Regions from separate parts of the Streptomyces sp. NPDC007901 genome, predicted to be linked through region 2. Evidence: riboswitches for the same ligand, from Rfam matches in the RefSeq annotation. Region 2 holds a riboswitch; the other holds the start of a gene.
What was found. Region 2 has a riboswitch for glycine ahead of gcvP (aminomethyl-transferring glycine dehydrogenase). Riboswitches for the same ligand answer to the same signal wherever they lie in the genome.
Positions count from the first base shown of each region.

Region 1: it holds a riboswitch for glycine, as region 2 does, so the genes downstream of both, gcvT (glycine cleavage system aminomethyltransferase GcvT) here and gcvP (aminomethyl-transferring glycine dehydrogenase) in region 2, are expected to answer to the same signal.

Region 1 covers NZ_JBIBKW010000011.1:320,880-335,302, reverse strand. The annotation lists gene ACFZDK_RS33030 (hypothetical protein) at 1-492, opposite strand, end outside; gene ACFZDK_RS33025 (helix-turn-helix domain-containing protein) at 698-1,432, shown strand; gene ACFZDK_RS33020 (AAA family ATPase) at 1,513-3,864, shown strand; gene ACFZDK_RS33015 (hypothetical protein) at 3,897-4,184, shown strand; gene ACFZDK_RS33010 (FHA domain-containing protein) at 4,174-4,968, opposite strand; gene ACFZDK_RS33005 (protein kinase) at 5,148-6,806, shown strand; gene ACFZDK_RS33000 (L-serine ammonia-lyase) at 6,811-8,178, opposite strand; gene glyA (serine hydroxymethyltransferase) at 8,235-9,512, opposite strand; gene gcvH (glycine cleavage system protein GcvH) at 9,527-9,904, opposite strand; gene gcvT (glycine cleavage system aminomethyltransferase GcvT) at 10,003-11,130, opposite strand; glycine riboswitch at 11,296-11,393, opposite strand; gene ACFZDK_RS32980 (AAA family ATPase) at 11,556-12,236, shown strand; gene ACFZDK_RS32975 (enhanced serine sensitivity protein SseB C-terminal domain-containing protein) at 12,304-13,095, shown strand; gene ACFZDK_RS32970 (enhanced serine sensitivity protein SseB C-terminal domain-containing protein) at 13,295-14,050, shown strand; gene ACFZDK_RS32965 (ABC transporter permease subunit) at 14,405-14,423, shown strand, end outside.
Region 2 covers NZ_JBIBKW010000019.1:275-14,697, forward strand. The annotation lists gene ACFZDK_RS41690 (CDP-alcohol phosphatidyltransferase family protein) at 1-542, shown strand, start outside; gene ACFZDK_RS41695 (sugar phosphate nucleotidyltransferase) at 669-3,164, shown strand; gene ACFZDK_RS41700 (DUF881 domain-containing protein) at 3,271-4,182, shown strand; gene ACFZDK_RS41705 (small basic family protein) at 4,179-4,511, shown strand; gene ACFZDK_RS41710 (DUF881 domain-containing protein) at 4,517-5,353, shown strand; gene ACFZDK_RS41715 (FHA domain-containing protein) at 5,544-6,374, shown strand; gene ACFZDK_RS41720 (MerR family transcriptional regulator) at 6,416-7,153, shown strand; gene ACFZDK_RS41725 (bifunctional nuclease family protein) at 7,245-7,718, shown strand; gene ACFZDK_RS41730 (MerR family transcriptional regulator) at 7,987-8,631, shown strand; gene ACFZDK_RS41735 (DNA polymerase IV) at 8,733-10,109, shown strand; gene ACFZDK_RS41740 (PRC-barrel domain-containing protein) at 10,251-10,631, opposite strand; glycine riboswitch at 10,746-10,840, shown strand; gene gcvP (aminomethyl-transferring glycine dehydrogenase) at 11,016-13,901, shown strand; gene ACFZDK_RS41750 (ATP-binding cassette domain-containing protein) at 13,956-14,423, opposite strand, start outside.

The DNA of each region.
Region 1 (14,423 bases), on a different contig from region 2:
CGCGGTGAAGGCGTCGGCCTCGAGCCCCTCGTAGCCGTGCCCGACCGTCTCCTCGTAGAAGTGCTGCGAGAGGATCGCGGCGACCGGGGTGCCACTGGTACCGGTGAGGGTCGCGTGCCGCAGCGGGGCCGAGTCGAGCAGCCGGGCCAGCACCTCGAAGGGGGCGCCGGAGACCGTGCCCTCCGGGTCCACCAGGATCTCCCCCGCGTGCACCGCGGCCCGCAACCGCAGTCGGGCGTCCACGGGGGCCCGCCGGTTGTGCTCACGGATCCGCGCACTCAGCTCCGGGAGCAGCGGAACCAGCAGTCCGGCCTTGGGCAGCGCGGCCGGGGCGACGAGCTGGAAGCCGTCGCCGGTGTCGACGTACGCGAAGTCCCGCGCGTCCAGATCCGCCACGTCCAGGGCGTCGGACAGCGCGGTGCGCAGTACGCGGCGGATCTCCTGCTGCCGTTGCTGACCGCGGCCCGCGGAACCGGCGATGTCGCAGGTCAACAGGGCTCGGTATGGATACCTCGGATTCACAGTTCCTCCGCGATCACGACGGGGGCAGGCACTTCGACTGATCGATGTGCCGACGTCCCGGTCATCCGATGTCGACAAGATGATGGACGCGACCGTAGAGGAGGGGTCCCCGGGTAGACCGGCTACTAATACGGCTTGTGCGGCTTCGGCGGCACGGGGAAGAGAGGTGTGGCCGATGAGCAACACACGGGTGCGCGGGGCCGTGGCCTACTGGCCGCCGGCCGGGCTGCTCGGCCGGGTCGACGAGGCCGACCGCGCGATCCTCATGGGACTCGGCCACGGCGTGGCCTACCCGGCGGGTCAGATCACCATCCGCGAGGCCGACACCTCGGACTTCGCGCTGCTCCTGCTCGGCGGCATGGTCAAGGTGACCGCGCGGGCGCAGGACGGCCGCGAGGCACTGCTGGCCGTGCGGATGGCCGGGGACCTGGTCGGGGAGTTCGCCGGGATCGACGGCCAGCCGCGCGTCGGCACCGTGACCGCCTGCGGCCGGGTGCTGGCCCGCTACATCCTCCGCTCCGAACTCCTGGAGTGCACGAAACAGCACCCCACCATCGGACTCGCGCTCAGCGCGAGCGTGGTGGCCAAGCTGCGCACGGCGACCGGCCGGATCGTCGACTTCACCGGGTGCGACGTGCTCGGACGGCTGGCCAGGATCCTGCACCACCTGGCCGTCACCTACGGGCCTCCCGGCCGGAACGAAGCCCGTCTCCCGCTGTCCCAGCCGGAGATGGCCACCCTGGTCGGCGCGGCCGAGTCGTCGATCCACAAGGCCCTGCGCGCGCTGCGGGACTCGGGCGCGGTCGTGACCGGCTACCGCAGGATCACGATCCTCGACCTGGATCGCCTCGCCCGGATCGCCGTCGCGGCCGGGCCCGCCGGATCACCGGCGATCTCGCCGAACACGTAATAGCGCCGGGTTCGCAGGACGGGCCGGCGCCAGCATGGCCGAGTGCCGGGACCCGGGCGTTGGAGAGGACGGGGAAGCAGATGCCAGAGAACAACGGTGCTCCGGAGGCTTCCGGGGGGATCCGGGTCGGCGACGTCTCCGGAACGGTGGTCGTAGGCAGCAACAACACCGTGAGCATCGTGCAGGGGGCGCCCTTGCGGGATCCGGTCAAGCGCCGGCCGATCTCCCAGCTGCCGCGGTCCGCCGCCGAGCCGCTGATCGGCCGGGCCGGGGACGTGCGGATCCTGCGAGAGGCCGTCGAGACACGGCAGTTGGTGCAGGTCTGGGGCGCGTCCGGGGTCGGCAAGAGCGCGCTGCTGCGCCACCTCGCGCGCGAGCTGCCACGCGGGCCCGAAGGCGCCGCCTATGTCGAGGCCGGCGGACGTACGGCCGACGACCTCGCCCAGGCGATCTTCGACATCAGCTTCGACGCGCCGGACTACAAGCCGTCCCTGGAGGTGCTGAAAGAGCATCTGAAGACCCTGCGGCTGCGGATCTACCTGGACGACGCCGGACTCGACGAGAAGGACCTGCGCCGGCTCTTCGACATGGCCGAGCAGTCCACGTTCGTCTTCACCTCGCAGCAGCGGTCCGCGGTCGACGGCGTGCACGCGATCCGGCTCGACGGGCTGACGGCCCCGGCGGCGACGGAACTGGTGGCGGCGCTGCTCCCGCGCGCACTGGGGCCGGAGGAGGCACGGATCGTCCCCGCGCTGTGCGACGCGGTGGACGGCAACCCGCTGCGGCTGCGGCGCATCGCCCTGTCGGCCGCGACCGGCAAGGGCCTGCCGGGCATCGCCGACCTTCCCGAACTGCTTCCCGCGCTGCTGAACAGGCTCGGTCCGCAGGAACGCGACCTGCTGTACCTGCTCGGGTCGCTGTCCGGCGCCGAGCTGGCCGCCCGGCACCTGAACGAGCTGCTCGGCCTGCCGGACGCCGACGCGCTCGCCGTCGGTCTGGTGCGACACGGTCTGCTGCTCGCCTCGGAGACCGGCTACAGCTGCCCGCCGGACGTCGCCGAGTGCGTGCTGAACGTACGGAAGACGGTGTTCCCCGCCGATCGGCTCTGCCGGGCGCTCACCACGTGGGTCGAGGCGAAGGACACCACCCCCGACGACATCGCGGCCCACTTCCAGGCCCTGGACGCGGTGGTGCTGCGGGCGGAACGGAGCGGACACGCGCCGCTCGGCGCGGCGCTGGCCCGTGCCGCTTCGCCGAAGCTGGCGCTGTCCCGGCAGTTCGACGCCTGGGGCAGCCTGCTCGGAGCCGGTTGGTCGGCGGCGCGGAGCGCGGGCGACAAGGACGGCGAGGAGTTCTTCCTGCACGAGGCCCGCACCCGCCGCAGAGCGCTCGGGCGGGCCGCGCAGACGACGGCGCTGGTGCTGGAGGCGGAGGTCCTGTGGCGGGAACTCACCGCCCTGCACGCGCATTCGGCGGGCCAACAGGCCGCCGGCGCGGCATCGGCCGTCACTCCGCCGGCCCATGCGCTCACCCCGCCGACGCATGCGGTCACCCCGACGCACGGCGCGGGCGGCACGCACGCCTTCACCCACTCGACCGTGCCCACGCCCGCCCCTTCGGCCCCCGCGCACGCCTCCGTGCCGGGGCATGCGGCGAGGCCGGTGATCGATCTGTCCCATGCCTCCCCGCAGCCGCATGTCGCCGCCCATGCGACCGGCGCACACTCGGCCGCACCGATACCGAAGCGGATCGACCTCTCGGCGCACTCCTCCGTTACCCACTCGCCGCACGCCGCGGGCACCGCCCCGACCGCGGGCCACACGGGGCTGTCCGCCGCCGGTGCGGCGGGCGCCAAGGGCGGAATGTCGGCACTCGCCCTCGCCTGCGCGCTCGGCGCCGTAGCCGTGCTGGGCGTGGGCGCCGCGGTCTACGCGAACGACCAGCCGAACCCGTCGCCGGCCGTCGCGTCGAGTTCCGTCAGTACGTCGGGCTTCAGCGACGGTACTTCGTCCGCGCCCACCGTCGATCCCGTGTGCGCGGCCGGGATCCCGGATCTGATGCCGGAGATGCGGCAGTTCGACACCGACGCCTCCCTCGCGTCCGACGAACTCGACTCGTACAACAGCGCCATTGAGGACTACAACTCGGGCCTGACGTCCACGGCTCCTGACAAGAGCGCGTTGCTCTCCGACCTCAACACCGCCATCAGCGACCTTCAGACCGTCGAGTCCACGCTTCAGGAGGCCATCTCGCAAGCCCAGGACAGTTCCGTGGAATCAGATCTCAACGACATGCTGACGTCCGTCCAGCAGATGGAGAGCCAGTACCAGACGTACGCGAACGATCCGGAAGGTTCCGTGATCGACACGTCGAGTCAGGCCTCGGCGTTGGGTTCGGCCGCAGCGCGTCTGCAGACCGACTGCGGCGAGTGACCCCCCCCGAGACCGACCAGGAAAGGCGGACCATGCCCGCGGAATCCACCCACGGAGACATCCACATCGGGGATGTCTCCGGCACCGTCATCATGGGCGACAACAACCACGTGACAAACACGACGCACGGCCCCGAGCAGCCGCAGCCACACCAGCAGAACGCGGCGGAGGACCAGGCAGCCGTCTTCGCGGTCGAGCACGGCACCATGCACGTCACGTACAACGCCGGAACCGAGGGCGAGGCAGAAGGCCGAGAAACGCCGTGTGCCCCGGCCGACGACCGGCCGGGGCACGCACCCTGCGTTCCGCTCAGTCCCTGACGGCGAGCAACTCCAGGTCCTGGGCGCTCAGCGTCGCCGTCTTCAGCAGTTCCCTGATCAGGTTGACGCTGAGCGTCGAGCCGACCGGCTCGCCGACCTCGTCGCGCAGCAGTCCGCGCACCCCCCGGCGGTGCAGCCGTTCGCGGACGTCCTCGACGGTGTTCGCGACCGACTTGTAGGTCCAGGACTTGGTCACGTACGGGGAGGCGTTGACCAGACGGGCGGTGTCCTCCCAGGCCAGCGGGAGCGGGAAGGCGTCGTGGCCCTCCAGGTAGCGCCGGGCGAGCGCGGTGAGCACCAGCCGTTCCTGCGGGGAGAGTTCGTAGACCGTCTCGGGGTCCACGGTCTCCGCACCGCTCGTGGAGCGAGGGTGCCGGTCGTCCTCGTCGACGACACGGACCTCCACCAGATGGGAGCGCTGCCTGGACGAGTTGATCACCAGCGGGGTGTACCCGGACTCCATGAGCCGCTTGTGGCCGGTGAGCATCAGCACCCCGTCGGGCAGTTCGATCGGCAGATTGCCGGTGTTGACCAGCCACCAGTCGCCGTCCGTGCCCGTGCAGGTGAACACGCCGTGCCGACGGCTGACGGTCGGGTCGTCGACGCCGACCGGCACGTGCACGTCCTCGCGGTCGCGCCCGAACAGCAGGGTGTACCGGCGCGGCGGCACGGCGTACCCGCCCTCCGCACCCAGGACGAAGATCGTCCCCGGCGGCGCCGACGGCACCCTGTCGGAGGGGCTGCCCGGCGGCAGTATCTGGGGTGGGAAGTCTCCGTACGCCATGTCGCATACCTCCGGCTCGGCTCGCGTCAGTGTAGGAACGCACCGCGGGGACCGGTCCTCCCGCGGACGTGTATGCCGGGCGGGGGGCGCGGGCGATGGCGCTGTCAACTCGTGTTGCACGGCCCTGACTTGCTCGATAGCCTGCCCGCCGTGAACGCGAGCGGTCGGGGAAACTGCTGATGATGGATGGCACGGTCGCCGAACCGCTCGGTCCGGACGATCCGCAGGAGATCGGCAGCTTCAACATCATCGGCCTGCTCGGCGTCGGCGGCATGGGCGAGGTCTATCTCGGGGCGTCCGGCAAGGGCTACGCCGCTGTCAAGCGCGTTCGGCCGCGGCTGGTCACCAGCGAGCGCTTCGAACGCGAGGTCGGCATCCTCTACCGGGTCCCGGCCGGGGTCGGGCCACGGGTGCTGGCCAGCGACGGCACCGCGGAACGCCCCTGGTTCGCCACCGAGTACGTACCCGGGCTCACCGTGGACGAGGCGGTCCGGCTGCGCGGCCCGCTGCCCGCCGGGGCACTCTGGCTGCTGCTGGCCGAGACGGCCGCGCACCTGTCGGCCGTGCACGCGCACGAGATCGTGCACCGCGATGTCAAGCCCGGCAACGTCATGCTGGTGCGCGACGGCGTGAAACTGATCGACTTCGGCATCGCGCGGGCCGCGGACCAGGCCCGGCTCACCAGGAGCGGCGGCGGCTACGGAACGCAGGGGTTCTCGGCACCGGAACAGCAGGCCGGAGACGAGGACGTGGCCGCGCCCGCGGACGTCTACGCGCTCGGGGCGCTCCTGCTCTTCGCGGCCTCGGGCCGTACGCCCGGCGTCGTCCCCGACGCCGAGCCGCTGCGTGCCGTGGACGCCGACCTCGCCGCCCTCGTCGCGTCCTGTCTCGCGACCGGCCCCGGAGCCCGCCCCACCGCCGCCGAGGTGCGGGAGGCGGCCCGCCCGCACCTGCCCGCTCCCGCTCCCTCCTGGCCTTCGGAGGTCATGGCACGCATCGCCTCGCGGCGTGCCTTCGCCGCGACGCCGGTCGACAAGCTGGAGACCGTTCCGCCGCCGGACCGGGACGCGGATGCGACGCCCGGGACCGGGTCCCCGTCCGCCGCGTCACCCCGCCCCCCGCGCAGACGCCTGCTCCTGATCGCGGCCGCCGCGGTGATCGTCCTCGGCGCCGTCGCGGCGTTCGTGTTCACCCCGTCCCTCACCTCGCGGAACGGCGCGGCGCGATCGTCGTCCGGCAGTGCGTCGGACGCCGTCGAGCCCGTGGCCGGGACGGAGCGGACGTCCTCCGCGAGCCCGAGCCGTTCGGCCTCGCCCACCGCCGGGTCCGCACGCCCGACGCCGACCGCCCCGGGCGGCACGTCCGACACGTCCGGCACGGACACGATCGTCCCGCCGAGCGCGTCCGGCGCGCGCTCGTCCTCCGGCCCCGCCACGACCCCCACGGCCGACGCGTCCTCGGCGGCCGCCGTACACGTCACCTCGTCGTCGATCAGCGGCGTCAACGGCAGCGACGACCCGGCACAGGTCAAGGGCTCCGAGGCGGACACCTCCTGGGTCGGCAACGACGCCGCCTGCTCCGCCTGGCTGGACGACAACGGCTCCGGCGAGCTGGCGGGCGTGCTCAACACCTCCCTGAACCAGTCCTGCGGCGCGGAGCTCTACCGCAACGACGGCGTCGCGTACACGTTCCAGGCCGACTGGGGCGCCGCGAAGACGAGCTTCGTCCCCGATGTCGGCCACACCATGTGGATCTGCGTCTGGAACGCGAGCGACCGGTCCGACGAGCAGTGCTCCGCCCGGTTCGGCATGAAGGGCGTCACCCCCGTCAAGCAGTGAGCCCTCAGCACTCGATGATGTTCACCGCCAGCCCGCCCCGGGCCGTCTCCTTGTACTTGACGCTCATGTCGGCGCCGGTGTCCTTCATGGTCTTGATGACCTTGTCGAGGGAGACCTTGTGGGAGCCGTCGCCGCGCATGGCCATGCGGGCGGCGGTGACGGCCTTGACCGCGGCCATGCCGTTGCGTTCGATGCAGGGGATCTGGACCAGGCCGCCGACCGGGTCGCAGGTGAGGCCGAGGTTGTGCTCCATGCCGATCTCGGCCGCGTTCTCGACCTGTTCCGGGGAGCCGCCGAGGACCTCGGCGAGCGCGCCCGCCGCCATCGAGCAGGCCGAGCCGACCTCGCCCTGGCAGCCGACCTCGGCGCCGGAGATGGACGCGTTCTCCTTGAAGAGCATGCCGATCGCGCCGGCGGCGAGGAGGAAGCGGACCACCCCGTCCTCGTCGGCGCCGGGCACGAAGTTGATGTAGTAGTGCAGGACGGCGGGGATGATGCCGGCTGCGCCGTTCGTGGGGGCGGTCACCACGCGGCCGCCGGCCGCGTTCTCCTCGTTGACGGCCATCGCGTAGAGGGTGATCCACTCCATCGCGTGGGCCAGCGGGTCGCCCTCGGCGCGCAGCTGGCGCGCGGTCACGGCCGCCCTGCGCTTCACCCGGAGCCCGCCCGGCAGGATGCCCTCGCGGGTCATGCCGCGCGAGACGCAGGCCCGCATCACCTGCCAGATGTCCAGCAGACCCGCGCGGATCTCCTCCTCGGTGCGCCAGGCCCGCTCGTTCTCCAGCATCAGCGCGGAGATCGACAGACCCGTCTCCTTCGTCAGGCGCAGCAACTCGTCACCGGTGCGGAAGGGGTACTTCAGGGCCGTGTCGTCCAGCACGATGCGGTCCGCGCCGACCGCGTCCTCGTCGACGACGAAGCCGCCGCCGACCGAGTAGTACGTCTTGGAGAGCAGCTCGGCGCCCTGCGCGTCGTACGCCCACACGGTCATGCCGTTCGCGTGGTACGGGAGCGCCTTGCGGCGGTGGAGCTTGAGGTCGTTGTCGAACGAGAAGGGGATCTCGTGCTCGCCGAGCAGCGACAGGCGCCCGCTGGTCTTGATCGTCTCGATCCGGTCGTCCGCCGTCGCCACGTCGACCGTGCGCGGGGAGGCGCCCTCCAGGCCCAGCAGCACCGCCTTCGGGGTGCCGTGGCCGTGGCCGGTCGCGCCGAGGGAGCCGTACAGCTCGGACCGTACCGAGGCGACCGACTCCAGGAGCCCCTCGTTGCGCAGCCGGCGGGCGAACATCCGGGCCGCGCGCATCGGGCCCACGGTGTGGGAGCTCGACGGGCCGATGCCGATCGAGAACAGGTCGAAGACCGAGATGGCCACGGGAACTCCTTGGAAAAGGGCGGGGGCGCACGTCGTCGGGCGCCCCCACCAGGGAACTACTTGTCCAGACCGGGGTAAAGCGGGTGCTTCGCCGTCAGCGCCTCGACCCGGGTCTTCAGGGCCGCCGCGTCGGCCGCCCCGAAGGGAGAGGGCGCCTTGAGGGTCTCGGCGATCACGTCCGCGACCTCCGCGAAGTCCTCGGCCGTGAAGCCGCGGGTGGCCAGCGCCGGGGTGCCGATCCGCAGACCCGAGGTGACCATCGGCGGCCGCGGGTCGTTGGGGACGGCGTTGCGGTTGACCGTGATGCCGACCTCGTGGAGCCGGTCCTCGGCCTGCTGCCCGTCCAGCTCGGACGCGCGCAGGTCGACGAGGATCAGGTGTACGTCCGTACCGCCGGACAGGACGTTCACCCCGGCCTCGCGGGCGTCCGCCGCCGTCAGCCGCTCGGCGAGGATGCGCGCACCCTCCACCGTACGACGCTGGCGCTCCTTGAAGTCCTCCGAGGCGGCGACCTTGAAGGAGACCGCCTTCGCCGCGATCACGTGCTCCAGGGGGCCGCCCTGGAAGCCCGGGAAGACGGACGAGTTCAGCTTCTTCGCGAAGGCCTGCCTGGCGAGGATGATGCCGCCGCGCGGGCCGCCGAGGGTCTTGTGGGTGGTGGAGGTGACCACGTCGGCGTAGGGCACCGGGTTCGGGTGCAGGCCCGCCGCGACCAGGCCGGCGAAGTGCGCCATGTCGACCCACAGGTACGCCTCGACCTCGTCGGCGATCCGCCGGAACTCCGCGAAGTCCAGCTGGCGCGGGTACGCCGACCAGCCGGCGATGATCACCTTCGGGCGGTGCTCCTTGGCGAGCCGCTCGACCTCGGCCATGTCGACCAGGCCGGAGTCGTCGACGTGGTACGCGACCACGTCGAACTGCTTGCCGGAGAAGTTCAGCCGCATGCCGTGGGTCAGGTGGCCGCCGTGGGCGAGGTCCAGACCCAGGATGGTGTCGCCGGGCTGGGCCAGCGCGAACAGGGCAGCCTGGTTGGCGGAGGCACCGGAGTGCGGCTGCACGTTGGCGTACTCGGCGCCGAACAGCTCCTTCACCCGGTCGATGGCGATCTGCTCGGTGACGTCGACGTGCTCGCAGCCGCCGTAGTAGCGGCGGCCCGGGTAGCCCTCGGCGTACTTGTTGGTGAGGACCGAACCCTGGGCCTCCATGACCGCGACCGGAGCGAAGTTCTCCGAGGCGATCATCTCCAGGGTGGACTGCTGGCGCACCAGCTCGGCGTCGACCGCGGCGGCGACCTCCGGGTCGAGCTCGTGCAGGGACGTGTTCAGGACGGACATACCTCTACGACTCCTCAGCCGGCGGTGAAGGCGGTGTACTCGTCGGCGGAGAGCAGCTCGGCCGGCTCACCCGTGACGCGCACCTTGAACAGCCAGCCGCCCTCGAAGGGGGCCGAGTTGACCAGGGAGGGGTCCTCCACGACGTCCTCGTTGACCGCGGTGATCTCGCCGTCGACCGGCGAGTACAGGTCGGAGACCGACTTGGTCGACTCCAGCTCGCCGCAGGACTCGCCCGCGGTCACCGTGGCGCCGACCTCCGGGAGCTGGACGAAGACGACGTCACCGAGCGCGTTGGCCGCGTGCTCCGTGATGCCGACCGTTGCCACGCCGTCCTCGGCGGCCGACAGCCACTCGTGCTCCTTGCTGTAACGCAGCTGCTGGGGGTTGCTCATGGCCTGAATTCTCCTGTACGCGGGGGAGTGCTGGTGAAGGGGGGACTGCTGGAGGCATGCGTGACCAGCGGCGATGTGCGCAGGGTCACGCCCGGTGGCTACTTCTGGCGCTTGTAGAAGGGCAGTGCCACGACCTCGTACGGCTCGTGGGTGCCCCGGATGTCCACGCCGACGCCCGCCGTGCCGGGCGCCGAGTGCGCCGCGTCGACGTAGGCCATGGCGATCGGCCTGCCGAGGGTGGGGGAGGGGGCGCCGGAGGTGACCTCGCCGATCACCTCGCCGCCGGCGACCACGGCGAACCCGGCGCGCGGGATCCGGCGGCCCTCGGCGACCAGGCCGACCAGGACCCGCGGCGGGGTCCGCTCGGAACGGGCCGCGGCCGCGGCGAGCGCCTCGCGCCCGACGAAGTCGCCCTCCTTCTCGAACTTCACCACCCGGCCGAGCCCGGCGTCGAAGGGGGTCAGCTCGGTGGTCAGCTCGTGCCCGTACAGCGGCATGCCCGCCTCCAGGCGCAGGGTGTCCCGGCAGGACAGCCCGCAGGGCACCAGGCCGACGCCCTCGCCGGCCTCGGTCAGCGCCTGCCACAGCGCCACGGCGTGCTCCGGCTTCACGAACAGCTCGAAGCCGTCCTCGCCGGTGTAGCCGGTGCGCGCGATCAGCGCCGGGACCCCGGCGACGGTGCCGGGCAGCCCGGCGTAGTACTTCAGGCCGTCCAGGTCGGCGTCGGTCAGCGCCTTCAGGATCCCGGGCGACTCCGGGCCCTGGACGGCGATCAGGGCGTACGCGTCCCGGTCGTCGCGCACCTCGGCGTCGAACCCGGCGGAGCGCTCGACGAGCGCGTCCAGGACGACCTGGGCGTTGGAGGCGTTGGCGACGACCAGGTACTCGGTCCCGGCCAGCCGGTAGACGATCAGGTCGTCCAGGATGCCGCCGTCGGCCCGGCAGATCATGGTGTAGCGGGCCCGGCCCACGCCGACCGAGGCGATGTTCCCGACCAGGGCGTGGTTCAGCAGACCGGCCGCCTCCGGACCGGTCACGGTGATCTCGCCCATGTGGGAGAGGTCGAAGAGCCCGGCTCGGGTCCGCACCGCGACATGCTCGTCGCGTTCGGAGCCGTAGCGCAGGGGCATGTCCCAGCCGGCGAAGTCGGTCATGGTCGCGCCCAGCGAGCGGTGCAGGGCATCGAGCGCGGTACGGCGCGGTCCAGCGGAATCGGTACTGCTCATCGGTCGTTCGTCTCCCAAAGGTCCCGGGGGTTCCAGGGCATGACAGGCGGGGCTGTCCTCCCCATCTGTCATCGGAACCTGAGAGGTTCGCCCTGACCACCTTCGTGATCACGGCTTGCACCTTGGGTGGGGCCACCGACATGGCGGCCCGCTTTTCAGATGTGCCTCGCCCGCGCGGTAACGGGGCCTGAGAGATTCAAGGGAGGGACTTGCTCCTTCGGCGCCCCAGTGAAGGCTGCTGGGGACTCTCCCGCGCGGATTCAAACGGCCGGTATGCAGTTGGCGGCCACATCATTGCATGCCGGGCGGAGCTTTGTAACGGGGCTGTGGCCGGACGCGAACGGAACCGCGAGACACCGTGCATTACCTTCTCTTTACATTAAGTGGGGAGAACCTTTCCTGAACCCCCGGGGAGGACGATCACGGTGACACGGACCACGGCATACGCGACGACGACAGGCCTCGCCCTGCCCGGGCAGCCGGCGGCCCCCGCCCGCGAGCGGTGCGGCGACCTCCCCATGGCCCCGGTCGTCCGCGACCTGCGCGAGCGCGCCGGCCACAGCCCGCACGGCCTGCTCTTCGGCCCCCGTGACCTGGTCGTGGTCACCGGGCTGCCCGGCAGCGGCAAGTCGACCCTGATGCACCGCACCGTCCAGGGCATCCGCATCGACTCCCAGGACACCCGCGACCGCTGGGACGCCCGCCTGGCCCGCTTCCTGCCCTACGCCCTCTACCGCCCGCTGGTCCGGCTCGCCCACTACGCCGGACTGCGCCGCGCCCTGGGCACCGGCGAGGGCGTCGTGGTGCACGACTGCGGCACCCAGGCCTGGGTGCGCGACTGGCTGGCCCGCGAGGCCCGCCGCCGCGGCGGCACCCTGCACCTGCTCCTCCTGGACGTCACGCCCGGCACGGCCCTGGACGGCCAGCGCGAGCGCGGCCGGGGCGTCTCCCGGTACGCCTTCCTGCGCCACCACCGGGCGGCCGGCCGGCTGCTGCGCGCGGCGGAGAAGGGGAAGCTGCCCGAGGGGGTCGGCGCCGCGGTGCTGCTCGACCGGGACGCGGCGGACGTGCTGCACCGGATCGCCTTCGCGCGCCGAACGGACTGATGGACTTGTCGGCGCCACCCGCTAGCCTTTCCAGCCTCAGCAGTGGTTTCCAGCAGGCGGTAGGCAGATGGACTTCCCGGCGGACATTCCCGCGGACTTCCCGGCACAGGCACACCCCCACCCGCACGGCGGTTGGCCCGGCAACGAACTGGAGGAGGTGCTGTCGGCCTCCCTCGGCGTGCCCGCGGCGGCGGCCCGGCTCATCGAGGTACTGAGCCGCAGCTTCCTCTGGATCCCGCTGCCGGAGGGCGGCGGCCCGCACAGCGGCCCGCTGGACCTGCCCACCACGGAGATCGAGGGCCAGGTGTACGTCCCGGTCTTCAGCTCCGAGGAGCAGTTCCGGCTGGTCGTCGGCTCCCATCTGTCGTACACCATCGCCCCCGCCGTCGAGTTCGCGCGCGGCCTGCCGCCGCAGGTCGGCGTCGCCGTGAACCCCGGGGGAGTGGTCGGCCTCCCGCTGCCGCCCGAGGCGGTCGCCGAGCTGTGCCGCACCGGGCGCACCGAACTGGACGGTCCCGCCTCGGGCGGCCGGGTCCGCCTCTTCGAGCCGGACTGGCAGGACGACCCGATGGACTTCCTGGCCGCCGCGGCGGCGGAGTTCGCGGCGATCGGCGTGGTCGCCACGGCCCGCCGCTGCCTGGCCGCGGTCGAGACCGCCGACCCCGTGATGTTCGTCGGCGTCGAACTCTCCCAGTGGGAGGGCGACCTGCGCGCCCTGCCCCTGGAGGCCCTCGGCCGGGCCCTCGGCCGAGTGCCAATGAGGTGGCCGGTCAACCTCGTCCTGCTCGACGTGGCCGACGACCCGGTAGGCCACTGGATGCGGGAGAACGTCCGCCCCTTCTACCAATACGGTCACTGAAACGCCCCGCCAGGGGCCCGGAGCTGTACCGATGTGCGGCTCCGCCGCGTGGGCGCGGCCAGCTACAGCCAGACCCGCACTCGCGCACGCACAACAGGTCCCGAGCCACTGGGCGCTTAAGCTGTCACCACACGCGGGGCAACTCTTCGAAGGGGCGGTACGACAGGTGAGCGCGAGCCTCAGCGGCAGCGTCGAGCACATGCTGCGCCAGGTGACCCCCGGGCGCTACGACGCCTACGAGGCACTCCTCCGCGCCCTCGCCACGCCCTCCTCCGGCCAGGTCTGGATGCTGCTCTGGCACGGCCAGTCCGGCTCCCCGGACGCCCAGTACGGGAACATGGAGGTCGACGGCCACGGCTACGCCCCCTGTGTGACCTCGGCCCAGGAGCTCTCCGCGAGCGGCTGGAACCGCTCGTACGAGGTGGTCGACGGCGTCGACGTGGCCCGCACCCTCTACCCCGACCACTACGGCCTCTGGCTCAACCCGCACGCCCCGGGCGGCGGCGTCGGCATCCCCTGGCTGGACCTGCGCCGGATCGCGGCCGGCCTGGACCGCCAGCCGGCGGGGCCGTTGCGGCTGACGGAACCGGCGATCGAGGTCCCGCAGTTCTACGCGCTCCTGTCGCAGAACGCCCACCGCACCCCGGCGGTCCGCTCGCTGCGGCGTGCCTGGGTGCAGCCGGCGCTCGGGGCGCCGTATCTCGCGATCGGCCTGGACGTGTACGACACCTCGCCGCCCGCCGTCGACTCGGTGCGCGCGATGATGCAGCAGTCGATCGGGGCGGTGCCGGACGGGCTGCCGGTGTCGACGGTGGCGATGACCGACGAGTACGACCCGGTCGTGATGTGGATGCGGGCGACGGCACGCCCGTTCTACGACCGGGAGGCGCACGCGGCGTTGCCGCCGGCGCCGATGGCCGGGTACGGCTACCCACCGGCCCAGGGCGGTTACTGAGCCGACCGGGCGCTCCGTCCGGGGCGGCTGAGACGGTTCACAAGTTTTACGTGACGAACACATTTCTCCGCGCGTAGATGACGATGGAACGTTCCGTTCCGCCCGGATTGACCTCTTTGTCCCAACTGACCCGCGTCCGAGGGGCGTTACCCATTGTTCGGATAACGGAATCCCCCGGACTGCATCACGGTTGCGCATACTTTCTCCGCCAGATCTGGCGGGTGATCGCGGCGACGCTGAAGACTCGCCAGTCAGACATGAGGTTGGTTTAAACCTCATGATCGAGCAAGTCGACAAAGCCGCAATCCGCGGCTGGCGTAGGCCGGTCACCACCGGCGAGAGGGGTCGCTCACCGTGACCGCACCGATCGAGA
Region 2 (14,423 bases):
CGCGCCTGGTCGGCGTACCCGTCTTCCTGTGGTTGATCCTCAGGCCCGAGTTCGGCGGGCCGAAGAGCGACGGCTGGGCCCTGCTGGTGCTCCTCTTCAGCGGCGTCAGTGACTACCTGGACGGCAAGCTCGCCCGGCGCTGGAACCAGATCAGCAGCCTGGGCCGGATCCTCGACCCCGCCGCGGACCGGCTCTATGTGCTGTCGACGCTGGTCGGACTCACCTGGCGGGAGATTCTGCCGCTCTGGTTGACGGCAGCGCTCCTGCTGCGCGAACTGATGCTGTTGGTGATGGTGGGGATCCTCCGCCGGCACGGCTATCCGCCGCCGCAGGTGAACTTCCTTGGCAAGGCCGCCACGTTCAATCTGATGTACGCGTTCCCGCTCCTGCTGCTGAGTGACGGAAGCGGCTGGATCTCGTCACTCGCTGCTATTTTCGGATGGGCGTTCGCCGGATGGGGTACAACGCTGTATTGGTGGGCAGGAGTGCTCTACGTGGTGCAGGTCCGTCGCCTGGTTCGCGCGGACGCCACAGCCGATTGAGCTCGGCGATTGTCCGGACGTAGTGGCCCTCGATTGCTCTCGATGGCCCGCGGCGGAAAAGTGCGGGACAATCTGGACGGGTGAAGTCGGCTAGACCGTCGTCTCTTAGAGGAGGACGCTTCCGACATGAAGGCCGTCGTGATGGCCGGTGGTGAAGGCACACGCCTTCGCCCCATGACCTCAAGCATGCCCAAGCCGCTCCTTCCGGTGGTGAACCGCCCGATCATGGAGCACGTGCTACGGCTGCTCAAAAGGCATGGGCTCACCGAGACCGTTGTCACCGTTCAGTTCCTGGCATCACTGGTCAAGAACTACTTCGGGGACGGCGAGGAGCTCGGCATGGAGCTCACCTATGCCAACGAGGAGAAGCCACTCGGTACTGCCGGAAGCGTCAAGAACGCCGAAGAGGCGTTGAAGGACGATGCTTTCCTCGTCATCTCCGGCGATGCGCTGACCGACTTCGACCTCACCGAACTGATCAACTTCCACAAGGCGAAGGGCGCGCTCGTCACGGTCTGCCTGACGCGTGTGCCCAATCCCCTGGAATTCGGCATCACCATCGTCGACGAAGAGGGGAAGGTCGAGCGGTTCCTCGAGAAGCCGACCTGGGGGCAGGTCTTCTCCGACACGGTGAACACGGGCATCTATGTCATGGAGCCCGAGGTGTTCGACTATGTCGAGGCCGATGTTCCGGTCGACTGGTCCGGCGACGTCTTCCCGCAATTGATGAAGGAAGGCAAGCCGGTCTACGGCTATGTCGCCGAAGGCTACTGGGAGGACGTCGGTACCCACGAGTCGTATGTGAAGGCACAGGCCGATGTCCTGGAGGGCAAGGTCGACGTCGACATCGACGGCTTCGAGATATCCCCGGGCGTGTGGGTGGCCGAGGGCGCCGAGGTGCATGCGGACGCCGTGCTGCGCGGGCCGTTGTACATCGGCGACTACGCGAAGGTCGAGGCCGGCGCGGAAATCCGCGAGCACACCGTCGTCGGGTCCAATGTCGTCGTGAAGAGCGGCGCCTTCCTGCACCGGGCCGTCGTCCACGACAACGTGTACGTCGGGCAGCACAGCAACCTGCGGGGCTGTGTCGTCGGGAAGAACACCGACATCATGCGGGCCGCCCGGATCGAGGACGGCGCCGTCATCGGTGACGAGTGCCTGATCGGTGAAGAATCGATCGTTCAGGGCAATGTCCGGGTCTATCCCTTCAAGACCATCGAGGCCGGCGCGTTCGTCAACACGTCGGTGATCTGGGAGTCCCGCGGGCAGGCGCATCTGTTCGGTGCCCGGGGTGTGTCCGGGATCCTGAACGTCGAGATCACGCCGGAGCTGGCGGTGCGGCTGGCCGGTGCGTACGCGACCACGCTGAAGAAGGGCTCGACCGTCACGACGGCCCGTGACCACTCCCGTGGTGCCCGTGCGCTCAAGCGGGCGGTCATCTCCGCGCTCCAGGCCAGCGCGATCGACGTACGCGACCTGGAGAACGTGCCGTTGCCCGTGGCCCGGCAGCAGACCGCTCGGGGCAGCGCCGGCGGCATCATGATCCGGACCTCGCCGGGGGTGCCGGACTCCGTCGACATCATGTTCTTCGACGGGCAGGGCGCGGACCTCTCGCAGGCCAGCCAGCGCAAGCTGGACCGGATCTTCGCGCGGCAGGAGTACCGGCGCGCGTTCCCCGGCGAGATCGGCGACCTGTACTTCCCGGCCAGCGTCTTCGACTCCTACACCGGGTCGCTGCTGCGGAACGTCGACACGACCGGGATCGCCGATTCGGGCCTCAAGGTCGTCGTGGACGCCTCCAACGGCAGTGCCGGGCTCGTCCTGCCCAGCCTGCTGGGCAAGCTCGGGGTGGACTCGCTGACCGTCAACCCCGGTCTGAACGAGGCGAGGCCCACGGAGACGGCCGATCAGCGGCGATCCGGTCTGGTGCGCCTCGGCGAGATCGTGGCGTCCTCCCGGGCCGCCTTCGGCGTGCGGTTCGACCCGGTCGGCGAGCGGCTCTCGCTCGTCGACGAGAAGGGCCGCATCATCGAGGACGACCGGGCGCTGCTGGTGATGCTCGACCTGGTCGCCGCCGAGCGGCGCAGCGGCCGTGTGGCGCTTCCGGTCACCACGACCCGGATCGCCGAGCAGGTGGCCGCGTACCACGGCACCCAGGTGGAGTGGACGACCACCTCGCCCGACGACCTCACCCGCGTCGGGCGTGAGGAGGGCAGCATCTTCGGCGGTGACGGAAAGGGCGGTTTCATCGTCCCCGAGTTCAGCAGTGTGTACGACGGTACGGCGGCCTTCGTACGGCTCATCGGTCTGGTGGCGCGGACGCAGCTCACGCTCAGCCAGATCGACGCGAGGATCCCGCGGGCGCATGTCCTCAAGAAGGACCTGGCGACTCCCTGGGCTGTCAAGGGCCTGGTCATGAGGCGTGTCGTCGAGGCGGCCGGTGAGCGCTTCGTCGACACGACCGACGGAGTGAGGGTCGTGGAGACCGATGGGCGCTGGGTGATGGTGCTGCCCGACCCGGCGGAGGCGGTCACCCATCTGTGGGCGGAAGGGCCCGACGACGCCTCCGCGCAGGCGCTGTTGGACGAATGGTCGGCGATCGTGGACAGCGCCGGACGGTAAAACCGCTGCACGCGTGCGTGCCGGACAAGTGTCCCCCAGGGGGCCGGTCCGGCACGCCGGTGGGGCCATTCGGAGGTACCGGTCGCAACGTGCGACGATGTGCGGCATGCCGCAGCAACCCCCCGTTCGGAGCAGCGCCTCCCGGCCGTCGCGCCCGGACGCCTCCATGTCGTTGATCACCAACGTCATGGACCACAGCCTGGACGACGGGTACGCCGAGGCGGCCGCGCGCAAGCGGGCGCGGGGCGAGGACAGCGGCATGCCGAAGACCCTCCGGGCCAGGCTGGGCCTCGCCGGCGGTCTGGTGCTGGCGGCGCTCGTGGTGACCGTGGGAGCGGCGCAGGCGCGGGTCACGGCACCCGTCGTGGCCAAGGAGCGCCAGGAGCTCATCGACCGCATCGACCGCGAGACGGCGAGCGCCGACAAGCTGGAGACCAGCGTCGACAAGCTGCGTGACGACGTCAGCGCCCGCCAGCGCGCGGCACTGAAGGAGAGCGGCGGCAGCGGCCAGGCGGATCTGATGGGCATCCTGTCCGGCGCCACCGCGGTGCACGGCCCCGGGGTGAAGCTGGTCGTGAACGACGCCAAGGAGGCGTCCTCCGGCGGTGGCGGCACCAACCCTCGCGAGACCTCCGGTTTCTCCGACACGGGAAGGGTCCGTGACCACGACATGCAGCGCGTCGTGAACGGGCTGTGGGCCTCGGGCGCCGAGGCGATCTCCATCAACGGGCAGCGGCTGACGGCCCTGTCCGCGATCAGGGCCGCGGGAGACGCGATACTGGTCGACAACAGACCGCTGGTACCGCCGTACACGGTGCTGGCGGTGGGGGACGGGGAGAGGCTCGGCTCCAGGTTCCAGGACAGCCCGGACGGGCTCTACCTGCACGCTCTGGAGCAGAACTTCGACATCAGGGCGACGATCTCCACGGAGAGCGACGTCCGGCTGCCCGCCGCACCGAGTGTGATCGTACGTACGGCAGAGCCGTACACGGAGAAGACTGAGAAGGGCACATCGTGATCGCCGTACTTGGCCTCGTCGTGGGCGTCGTGGCCGGACTGTTGGTCCGTCCTGAGGTTCCGGCGGTCGTCGAGCCGTATCTGCCGATCGCCGTCGTCGCGGCGCTCGACGCCGTCTTCGGCGGGTTGCGGGCCATGCTCGACGGGATCTTCGACGACAAGGTATTCGTGGTGTCGTTCCTGTCGAACGTGGTGGTGGCCGCGCTGATCGTCTTCCTGGGCGACAAGTTGGGTGTGGGCTCGCAGCTGTCCACGGGGGTCGTCGTGGTCCTCGGTATCCGTATCTTCTCCAACGCCGCGGCGATCCGGCGACACGTCTTCCGGGCGTGAGCGGCATGAGCGAGCACGACGAGCGGCCGGAGAACGGGCTGCGCAGAGAACTTCCCGCCGAGGTGGCACCCGCGGCGCCGAACCCCGATGCCGCCGCCGAGGCGAAGCCGGACGCCGGGCTCACCGGCCGGCGCCGGCTGGTCCAGGGGCTGTGGCCGCCGCGGGTCAGCCGCGCGCAACTGATCGTCGCCGTGCTGCTGTTCGGGCTCGGATTCGGGCTCGCCGTGCAGGTGGCGTCGAACAGTGACAGCGACAGCGCGCTGCGCGGGGCCCGTCAGGAGGATCTTGTCCGCATTCTCGATGAACTGGATTCCCGTACTCAGCGTCTTGAGGACGAGAAGACAGGACTCGAGAAGCAGCGCCAGGAGTTGCAGAGCAGCTCCGACCAGGCGGCGGAGGCACGGAAGCAGACGGCCGAGAAGGAGAGGCAACTCGGCATTCTGGCGGGCACCGTCGCGGCGCAGGGTCCTGGCATCACGATGACGGTCGACGACCCGAAGGGCACGGTGCAGGCGGACATGCTGCTCGACGCGATCCAGGAACTGCGCGCGGCCGGCGCGGAGGCGATCCAGGTCAACGGGGTGCGAGTGATCGCCGGCACCTACCTCACCGACTCCGGGAAGAGTGTGAGCGTCGACGGGAACAAGATCACCCAACCGTTCGTTTTCAAGGTGATCGGCAAGCCGCAGGATCTCGAACCGGCTCTCAACATCCCCGGAGGCGTGGTGCAGACCCTCGAGAAGGAACAGGCGACTGTGAGCGTCGAGCGGTCGGCCAAGATCGTCGTGGATGCCTTGCGACCGGCGAAGCAGCCTGACTACGCTCGGTCGTCCTCACAGTGAACCGGCGGTGCATGGGGGACATCGGGCGGGGGCATGAGGATGCGGGGGGTCGGCGCACCGGGGAGCCGGTGCGTGGTGGAAACTGTCTGGTGGATACGGACGTTGTGTGGTTGTCCGGGTCGGCCGGTTTATTCAGTCAGGGTTCGTCCTGCCCCACGGGCGGGTCTGTTTCGGTCAAGGGGAATCGCCCGTGAAGTTGTTTGCGAAGTTGTTCGGCAAGAGCGCGCGAGAGGGTAGCGACAACGCGACCGCTCGCCATCGGGCACAGCCCGACGCGGAGGGCCAGCGCCCGCTGTTCCGGGACCAGGTGGCTGGTCCGGGGGGTGACATTTCGGGAGGTCAGGGCGCGCCGTCAGTTGACCCGTCCCAGTCCGGCGGCATAGGTTTCGGGCAACCGTCAACCTCAGGTGCGGGTGGAGGGTTTGCCTCCGACCCGTACGCGTCCAACGCCCCGGCGGGGCAGCCGCGGCAGGAGGATCCGTCCATGTCGGCCCTGGTTTGTACGAGGTGCGGTAACCGCAACGCGGAGAACGCCCGCTTCTGTTCCAACTGCGGTGCCCCGCTGCGCGCGGGTGCCGTCCCCGAGCGGGCGTCGGAGACGACGTCCACGATCTCGATTTCCGGCCTGGAGGCCTACGACGCCGAGGTCACCGGGCAGACCCAGATGCCGTCGCTCTCGCCCGAGGCGCAGGCCGCGGTCGACGCGCTGCCGCTGGGCTCTGCGCTGCTGGTCGTGCGCCGCGGTCCCAACTCGGGCAGCCGCTTCCTGCTGGACAGCGACCTGACCACGGCCGGCCGCCACCCGCAGAGCGACATCTTCCTGGACGACGTGACGGTCTCTCGTCGCCACGTGGAGTTCCGCCGCCAGCCGGACGGCTCGTTCACGGTGGCCGACGTGGGCAGCCTCAACGGCACGTACGTCAACCGGGAGCGCATCGACCAGGTCGCTCTGTCGAACGGCGACGAGGTCCAGATCGGTAAGTACCGGCTGGTCTTCTACGCGAGCCGGCAGGGCATCTGACCCTCCGGACCTCGTCCGGGGGATCCCAGGGAAGAAGGCCCATGCTGCACACGCCGAGCGGCGGTACCGGTCACGGCACCGCCGCCACGGAAACCGGGCTGATGAGTATCGGCACGGTGCTGAACGTGCTGCGCGACGAGTTCCCCGAAGTCACCATCTCCAAGATCCGCTTCCTGGAGTCGGAGGGGCTGATCGAGCCGCGCCGGACCCCTTCCGGGTACCGGAAGTTCAGCGCCAAGGACGTGGAACGCCTCGGACACGTCCTGCGGATGCAGCGGGACCACTATCTGCCGCTCAAGGTCATCCGGGAGCACCTGGACGCCATGGAGCGCGGTGAGGCCGCCCCGCTGCCCGTCGTGGGGCGGCAGCGGGACGGCGAGGCCGTGCCGATGGTTCCCGAGGTGCCGACGGTGGCGCGGATCGGGCGGGACGAGCTGCTCGCTGCCGCGGAGATCTCCGAGAGCTGTCTGGAGGAGTGGGAGTCGTACGGGCTGATCGCTCCCCTGGAGGACGGCGTGTACGACGCCGAGACGGTCACCGTGGCCGTGCTCGTCGCGGAGCTGGGCCGGTTCGGGATCGAACCGCGCCATCTGCGGGTGATGAAGGCCGCCGCCGACCGCGAGGCCGGGCTGGTGGACCAGGTGGTGGCGCCGCTCAAACGCCACCGCAACCCGCAGACCAGGGCCCATGCCGAGGCCCGCACGAAGGAGCTGGCGGCGCTCACGGTGAAGCTGCACGCCGCACTGGTGCAGACCGCACTCGGGGTGCGGCTGCCGTGAGTACCACGACAGGACCCGGGCTGAGGCCGGATCGGGCGCGCGTTCCGGGCCCGACTACCCAAACGTCCCGGGCACGGCCTAGGGTTGCTGTGTGAACGAGCTCGATGTCGTAGGTGTCCGGGTGGAAATGCCCTCCAACCAACCGATCGTGCTCCTGCGCGAAGTGGGAGGCGACCGTTACCTCCCCATCTGGATCGGGCCGGGGGAGGCGACGGCGATCGCCTTCGCCCAGCAGGGCATGGCCCCCGCGCGACCGCTGACCCACGACCTGTTCAAGGACGTGCTGGAGGCCGTCGGTCAGGAACTCACCGAAGTACGCATCACGGACCTGCGTGAGGGCGTCTTCTACGCGGAGCTGGTGTTCGCCAGCGGCGTCGAGGTGAGCGCCCGTCCGTCCGACGCGATAGCGCTGGCGCTGCGCACCGGAACGCCGATCTACGGCAGTGACACGGTGCTGGACGACGCGGGCATCGCGATCCCGGACGAGCAGGAGGACGAGGTGGAGAAGTTCCGCGAGTTCCTCGACCAGATCTCGCCCGAGGACTTCGGCACCAGCAGTCAGTGAGGCACCGGGAGCGGCCCGTTACCTACCGGAAGGTCGGTGACGGGCCGGTTCGTGACCGGTCAAAGCCGCGATTCATGGGCAATTGCCAGCGGCCATTGAGAGCGTCCTACGGCTTCCCGCCAGAGCATTCGGCTAGCCTTTCCCCGCGGTGGGGCACGGGAAACCACTCCTAGGGTGATTATCACTCGGCGTGCCGAGTGTGGCGATCGTTGACGCACCCCTGGTGACTGCCTACCGTCGAGAAGGCAGGTCAAGGACGGAGGTCGGCGTGAGAAGCAGCGGCGACGGTACGGCTGGGGGTGCCCCGGGGCACGGTCTCGGGGAGATTGGTCCGTACCCGCTTCACAGCAACACCGCCGGTCAAGCTCCGCAGCGGCCGACGGCAGTGCCGAGCGGCGGAGGGGCGGCGTCCATGGCGACCGAGGAGATCGGCTACCGCGGGCCCACGGCCTGTGCGGCGGCCGGCATCACCTACCGGCAACTCGACTACTGGGCCCGCACCGGCCTGGTCGAGCCCAGCGTGCGGCCGGCCTACGGGTCGGGTACGCAGCGTCTGTACAGCTTCCGGGACGTCGTCGTCCTGAAGATCGTCAAGCGGTTCCTGGACACCGGGGTGTCGCTCCAGAACATCCGCACCGCGGTCCAGCACCTGAGGGAACGCGGTTTCCGGGACCTGGAGCGCATGACCCTCATGAGCGACGGTGCCACGGTCTACGAGTGCACCTCCCCGGACGAGGTGCACGCGCTGCTCCAGGGCGGTCAGGGCATCTTCGGGATCGCGGTCGGCGTGGTGTGGCGGGACGTGGAGAGCGCTCTCTCCCAGCTGCACGGCGAGCGCGTCGACACCGGCGAGACGCTCGTCGGGCACAACCCCGCGGACGAGCTGGCCCGGCGGCGCAACCGGGCGGTCTGAAAGCCTGGCCCGAAGGCCCTTGGGCCCTCCGAGCCCCTTGTGATGCCCCGGCACGGGTCCGTGCCGGGGCATTGTCAGTGGCGTGGTGCAGCATCGGAGATGTGAGAAACGCGCCCACGATCCTGCATCTCGACATGGATGCCTTCTTCGCCTCGGTGGAGCAGGCGTCCAAGCCGAGCCTGCGCGGGAAGGCCGTGGTCGTGGGCGGGCTCGGACCACGCGGTGTGGTGGCCACCGCGTCGTACGAGGCCCGGGTGTTCGGGGTGCACTCCGCGATGCCCATGGCCCAGGCGCGGCGGCTGACGCCGAACGCCGCGTATCTGGTGCCCCGCTTCGCCCTCTACCGGTCGATCAGCGAGCAGGTGATGGGACTGCTGCGCGAGCTGTCGCCGCTGGTGGAGCCCTTGAGCCTGGACGAGGCGTTCGTGGACCTGGAGGCCGGTGAGGCGGCCTCGGACGCGGCGTCGGCACGCCTGGCGGGGGAGAGGCTGCGCGCGGACATACGGGCCGTCACAGGGCTCTCCGGGTCGGTCGGCCTAGCCGCCTCCAAGATGCTGGCGAAGATCGCCTCCGAGCAGGCCAAGCCGGACGGTCTGGTGCTGATCGAGCCCGGCACCGAGCGGGCCATGCTGGGGCCGATGCCGGTGCGGACCCTGCCGGGGGTGGGGCCGGCGACGGGGGACCATCTGCGGCGGGCCGGGATCACCACGGTCGAGGAACTCGCCGAGGCGGGGGAGGACGAGCTGGTACGGCTGCTGGGCAAGGCCCACGGGCACGCGCTGTACGCGATGGCGCTCGCGCACGACGAGCGGCCGGTGGTCGCGGAGCGGGAGACCAAGTCGGTGTCGGTCGAGGACACGTACGACGTCGACATCCATGACCGGGTGCGGGTGGGTCTTGAGGTGCAGCGGCTGGCCGACCGGTGCGTGCGGCGGCTGCGGGGGGCCGGGCTGTCCGGACGGACGATCGTGCTGAAGGTGCGGCGGTACGACTTCTCGACGCTGACCCGGTCCGAGACGCTCCGGGGGCCCACCGATGATCCGGCGGTGGTGCGGGAAGCGGCCGCCCGGCTGCTGGACTCGGTGGACACGACGGGGGGTGTGCGGTTGCTGGGGGTGGGGGTGTCGGGGCTGGCCGACTACACGCAGGAGGATCTGTTCGCGCAGGCGGCGGCCGGGGAGGCGGGGGAGCCGGTGATGGAGGAGGACGTCGCGGAGCCGGTCGCCGAGCACGAGGCGGCGGCCGAGCGGCGGTGGCCCGCGGGGCACGATGTGCGGCATGCCGAGTACGGGCACGGATGGGTGCAGGGGAGCGGCCTGGGGCGGGTGACGGTGCGGTTCGAGACGCCGACGTCGGTGGGGCCGGGGAGGGTGCGGACGTTTCGGGTCGACGATCCTGCGCTGGAGCCTGCGGAGGCGTTGCCGTTGGTGGCGGGAGGGGGGAGACGGGGGGTTGCGGTGGACGGGGTTGGTGCGTGACCCGGGTGGGGGGCTGGGGCGGGTGTTTCGCTTACCGGCGCTGGCAGGGTGCCCCCCATGCCCACCCGTGCCGCCCTGGGGGCACCTCCCAGGCCCTTCAGGCACTGGGGGAGGCGCGCATGCCCGCAGCCGGGTCTGCTCCTACGCGTCCGCGTCCTCCGTGCCTGCCAGTTTGCCGAAGTGGTGGTCGGGGTGGGGTGGGGGTGGGGTGGTCGTGTCGAGGCCGTAGTGGTGGTAGAGCTGGAGTTCCTGTTCGGGGGAGAGATGGCGGCCGACTCCGAAGTCGGGGGCGTCTTTGATCAGGGCGCGGTCGAAGGGGACCTGGAGGGTGCCCTCGACCAGTTCGCTGGGCTCCAGGGGCACGAAGGCGTCCCGGGAGAACAGGCCGGTGCGTATGGCCGCCCACTCCGGCACACCCGTCGCGTCGTCGAGGTACACCTCGTCGATCGTGCCGATCTTCGTGCCGTTGCGGTCGAACGCCTTGCGGCCGATCAGGTTGCGCGGATCGATGTCGGTCTGCACGGGCCCTCCACTTGGTCGCAACTCATCCGTAAGCACTACAAAAGAGCACATTCAAGGAGGCGGCCACTCGAAGGCCCCGGTGTTGCCCTCGCTGGTAGGCTGACAAGTGGCTGCTGACCCCGTGCGGGAGAGTCCTCCGGACATTCCGGGGGCGCCGAAGGAGCAACTCCTCCCCGGAATCTCTCAGGCTCACGTACCGCACGGACGAGGTCACTCTGGAAAGCAGGGCGGATGTCGACACGTTCGCTCTCACCGACGGTGAAAGCCGGGAGTCCGCAGGGCGCCCGGTGAAGCTCTCAGGTTGAGATGACAGAGGGGGAGGCCGTCGGGGTACCCGCGCCGGGGTACCCCTCGAAGGTCGCTTCAGACCAGGAGGCCTCCGCAATGACCGTCCACCGCCCTTCGCTCTCCGAACTCGAACAGGGGATTCCGTTCGAGCAGCGTCATATCGGGCCCGACCAGGAGGCGCGGGCCAAGATGCTCGCGCAGGTCGGGTACGGCTCGCTGGACGAGCTGACGGCCGCCGCCGTGCCGGACGTGATCAAGAACGCCGACCGCCTGGAGCTGCCGGGCGCCCGCACCGAGGCCGAGGTACTGGCCGAGCTGCGTTCGCTGGCCGATCACAATCAGGTGCTCGGCTCCATGATCGGACTGGGGTACCACGGCACCTTCACGCCGCCCGTCATCCTGCGCAACGTGATGGAGAACCCCGCCTGGTACACGGCCTACACGCCGTACCAGCCGGAGATCTCCCAGGGCCGCCTGGAAGCGCTGCTGAACTTCCAGACCGTGGTCGCCGACCTCACCGGGCTGCCCACCTCCGGCGCCTCGCTGCTCGACGAGGGCACGGCCGCCGCCGAGGCCATGGCCCTGTCGCTGCGCATGGGCAAGAACAAGAAGGGCGTCTTCGTCATCGACGCGGACGCCCTCCCGCAGACCATCGCCGTGATCCAGACGCGCGCGGAGCCGACCGGTGTGGAGGTCGTGGTCGCCGACCTCACCGACGGCATTCCGGCGGACCTCGCCGCGCGGGAGATCAACGGTGTGCTCGTCCAGTACCCGGGCGCCTCCGGGGCCGTACGCGACATCAAGGCGCTCGTCGAGCAGGCGCACGGGCTGGGCGCCCTGGTCACCGTCGCCGCCGACCTGCTCGCGCTGACCCTGCTGACCTCGCCGGGCGAGCTGGGCGCCGACATCGCCGTCGGCACCACCCAGCGGTTCGGTGTGCCGATGGGCTTCGGCGGGCCGCACGCCGGGTACATGGCGGTCCGCGAGAAGTTCGCCCGCAGCCTGCCCGGGCGGCTCGTGGGCGTGTCCGTGGACGCGGACGGGAACAAGGCGTACCGGCTGGCGCTGCAGACCCGTGAGCAGCACATCCGCCGGGAAAAGGCCACCAGCAACATCTGCACCGCGCAGGTCCTGCTCGCCGTGATGGCCGGCATGTACGCCGTCTACCACGGGCCCGAGGGGCTGCGGGCGATCGCGCAGCGGACCCACCGGTACGCCACGATCCTCGCCGCGGGACTGAAGGCCGGCGGGGTCGAGATCGTGCACGGCGCCTACTTCGACACCCTCACCGCGCGTGTGCCCGGCAAGGCCGCCGAGACCGTCGCCGCCGCCCGCGCGGGCGGTGTCAACCTGCGGCTCGTCGACGCCGACCACGTCTCCATGGCCTGCGACGAGACCACCACCCGCGCCCAGCTGGGTGCCGTGTGGACGGCCTTCGGAGTCGAGGGCGACGTCGAGGCGCTGGACGCGGTCGCCGAGGACACCCTGCCGGAGGCGCTGCTGCGCAGCGACGACTACCTCACCCATCCCGTCTTCCAGCAGCACCGCTCCGAGACCGCGATGCTGCGCTACCTGCGCCGGCTCGCCGACCGGGACTACGCCCTGGACCGGGGCATGATCCCGCTCGGATCCTGCACCATGAAGCTCAACGCGACCACCGAGATGGAGCCGGTCACCTGGCCCGAGTTCGGTCAGCTGCACCCCTTCGCGCCCGCCGAGCAGGCCGAGGGCTATCTGACCCTCATCCGTGAGCTGGAGGACCGGCTCGCCGAGGTCACCGGGTACGACAAGGTCTCGCTGCAGCCCAACGCCGGGTCACAGGGCGAGCTGGCCGGGCTGCTCGCCGTACGCGCGTACCACCGCGCCAACGGCGACGCGCAGCGGACCGTGTGTCTGATTCCGTCGTCCGCCCATGGCACCAACGCCGCCAGTGCGGTGATGGCGGGCATGAAGGTCGTCGTCGTGAAGACCGCCGAGGACGGCGAGATCGACGTCGAGGACCTGCGGGCGAAGATCGAGCAGCACCGGGACGAGCTGGCGGTGCTGATGATCACGTACCCGTCCACCCACGGGGTGTTCGAGGAGCACGTCGCGGACATCTGCGCTCAGGTGCACGAGGCCGGCGGCCAGGTGTACGTCGACGGCGCCAACCTCAACGCGCTGGTCGGACTGGCCAAGCCGGGGCACTTCGGCGGAGACGTCTCGCACCTCAACCTGCACAAGACCTTCTGCATCCCGCACGGCGGCGGTGGGCCGGGCGTCGGTCCGGTCGCGGTGCGCGCGCACCTGGCGCCGTACCTGCCGAACCACCCGCTGCAGCCCGCCGCCGGGCCGGAGACGGGCGTCGGGCCCATCTCGGCCGCGCCGTGGGGCTCCGCGGGGATCCTGCCGATCTCCTGGGCCTACGTCCGGCTCATGGGCGGCGAGGGGCTGAAGCGGGCCACGCAGGTGGCCGTGCTCAGCGCCAACTACGTCGCCAAGCGGCTGGAGCCGCACTTCCCCGTGCTCTACACCGGGCCCGGCGGGCTGGTCGCGCACGAGTGCATCATCGATCTGCGGCCGCTGACCAAGGCGACCGGGGTGAGCGTCGACGACGTCGCCAAGCGGCTCATCGACTACGGCTTCCACGCGCCGACGATGTCCTTCCCCGTGGCCGGCACGCTGATGATCGAGCCGACCGAGTCCGAGGACCTCGGCGAGCTGGACCGGTTCTGCGAGGCGATGATCGCCATCCGCGCGGAGATCGACAAGGTCGGGGCCGGGCAGTGGGACGCCGACGACAACCCGCTGCGGGGCGCGCCGCACACCGCGGCCGCGCTGGGCGGGGAGTGGAAGCACGCGTACACCCGTGAGGAGGCCGTCTTCCCGGGCGGGGTGTCCGCCGCCGACAAGTACTGGCCGCCGGTGCGCCGGATCGACCAGGCCTTCGGTGACCGGAACCTGGTCTGCTCCTGCCCGCCGCTGGACGCGTACGAGGACTGAGTCGCAGTACGGACGAACCGAGGAGGCCCCGCTTCGGCGGGGCCTCCCGTGCGTCTACGCCGGGTACGCGTGCGTCTGGGTCGCCTTCACCGTCGCCCAGACCGGGGCGCCCGGATGCAGGTCCAGGTCGGCGGCGGCGACCGTGGTGAGGTCGGCGGCGAGGGGGAGCTCGCCGGTCAGGTCGGCGCGGATCTGGTCGCCGTGGGTCTCCAGGCCCGCGACCTCGCAGCGCCAGAGGTTGCGGGCGCTGGCGCCGGTCGGGCGGTCCCGGAAGAGGGTGACGGCGCTCGGCGGGAACGCGACGAAGACCTCACCGGTGAGGTCTTCGGTGGTGGTGATCGCGGGGCCCGGGTCCAGCTTGACCGTGTGGCCCTCGGCCCGGCCCCGGTAGAGGTTCAGGCCGACCAGGTGGGCGATGTAGTCGGTGCGCGGGTGGCGGGCGATGTCGGCGGGGGTGCCCTCCTGGACGACCCGGCCCTCCTCGATGACGACCAGCCGGTCGGCCAGCACCATGGCGTCCAG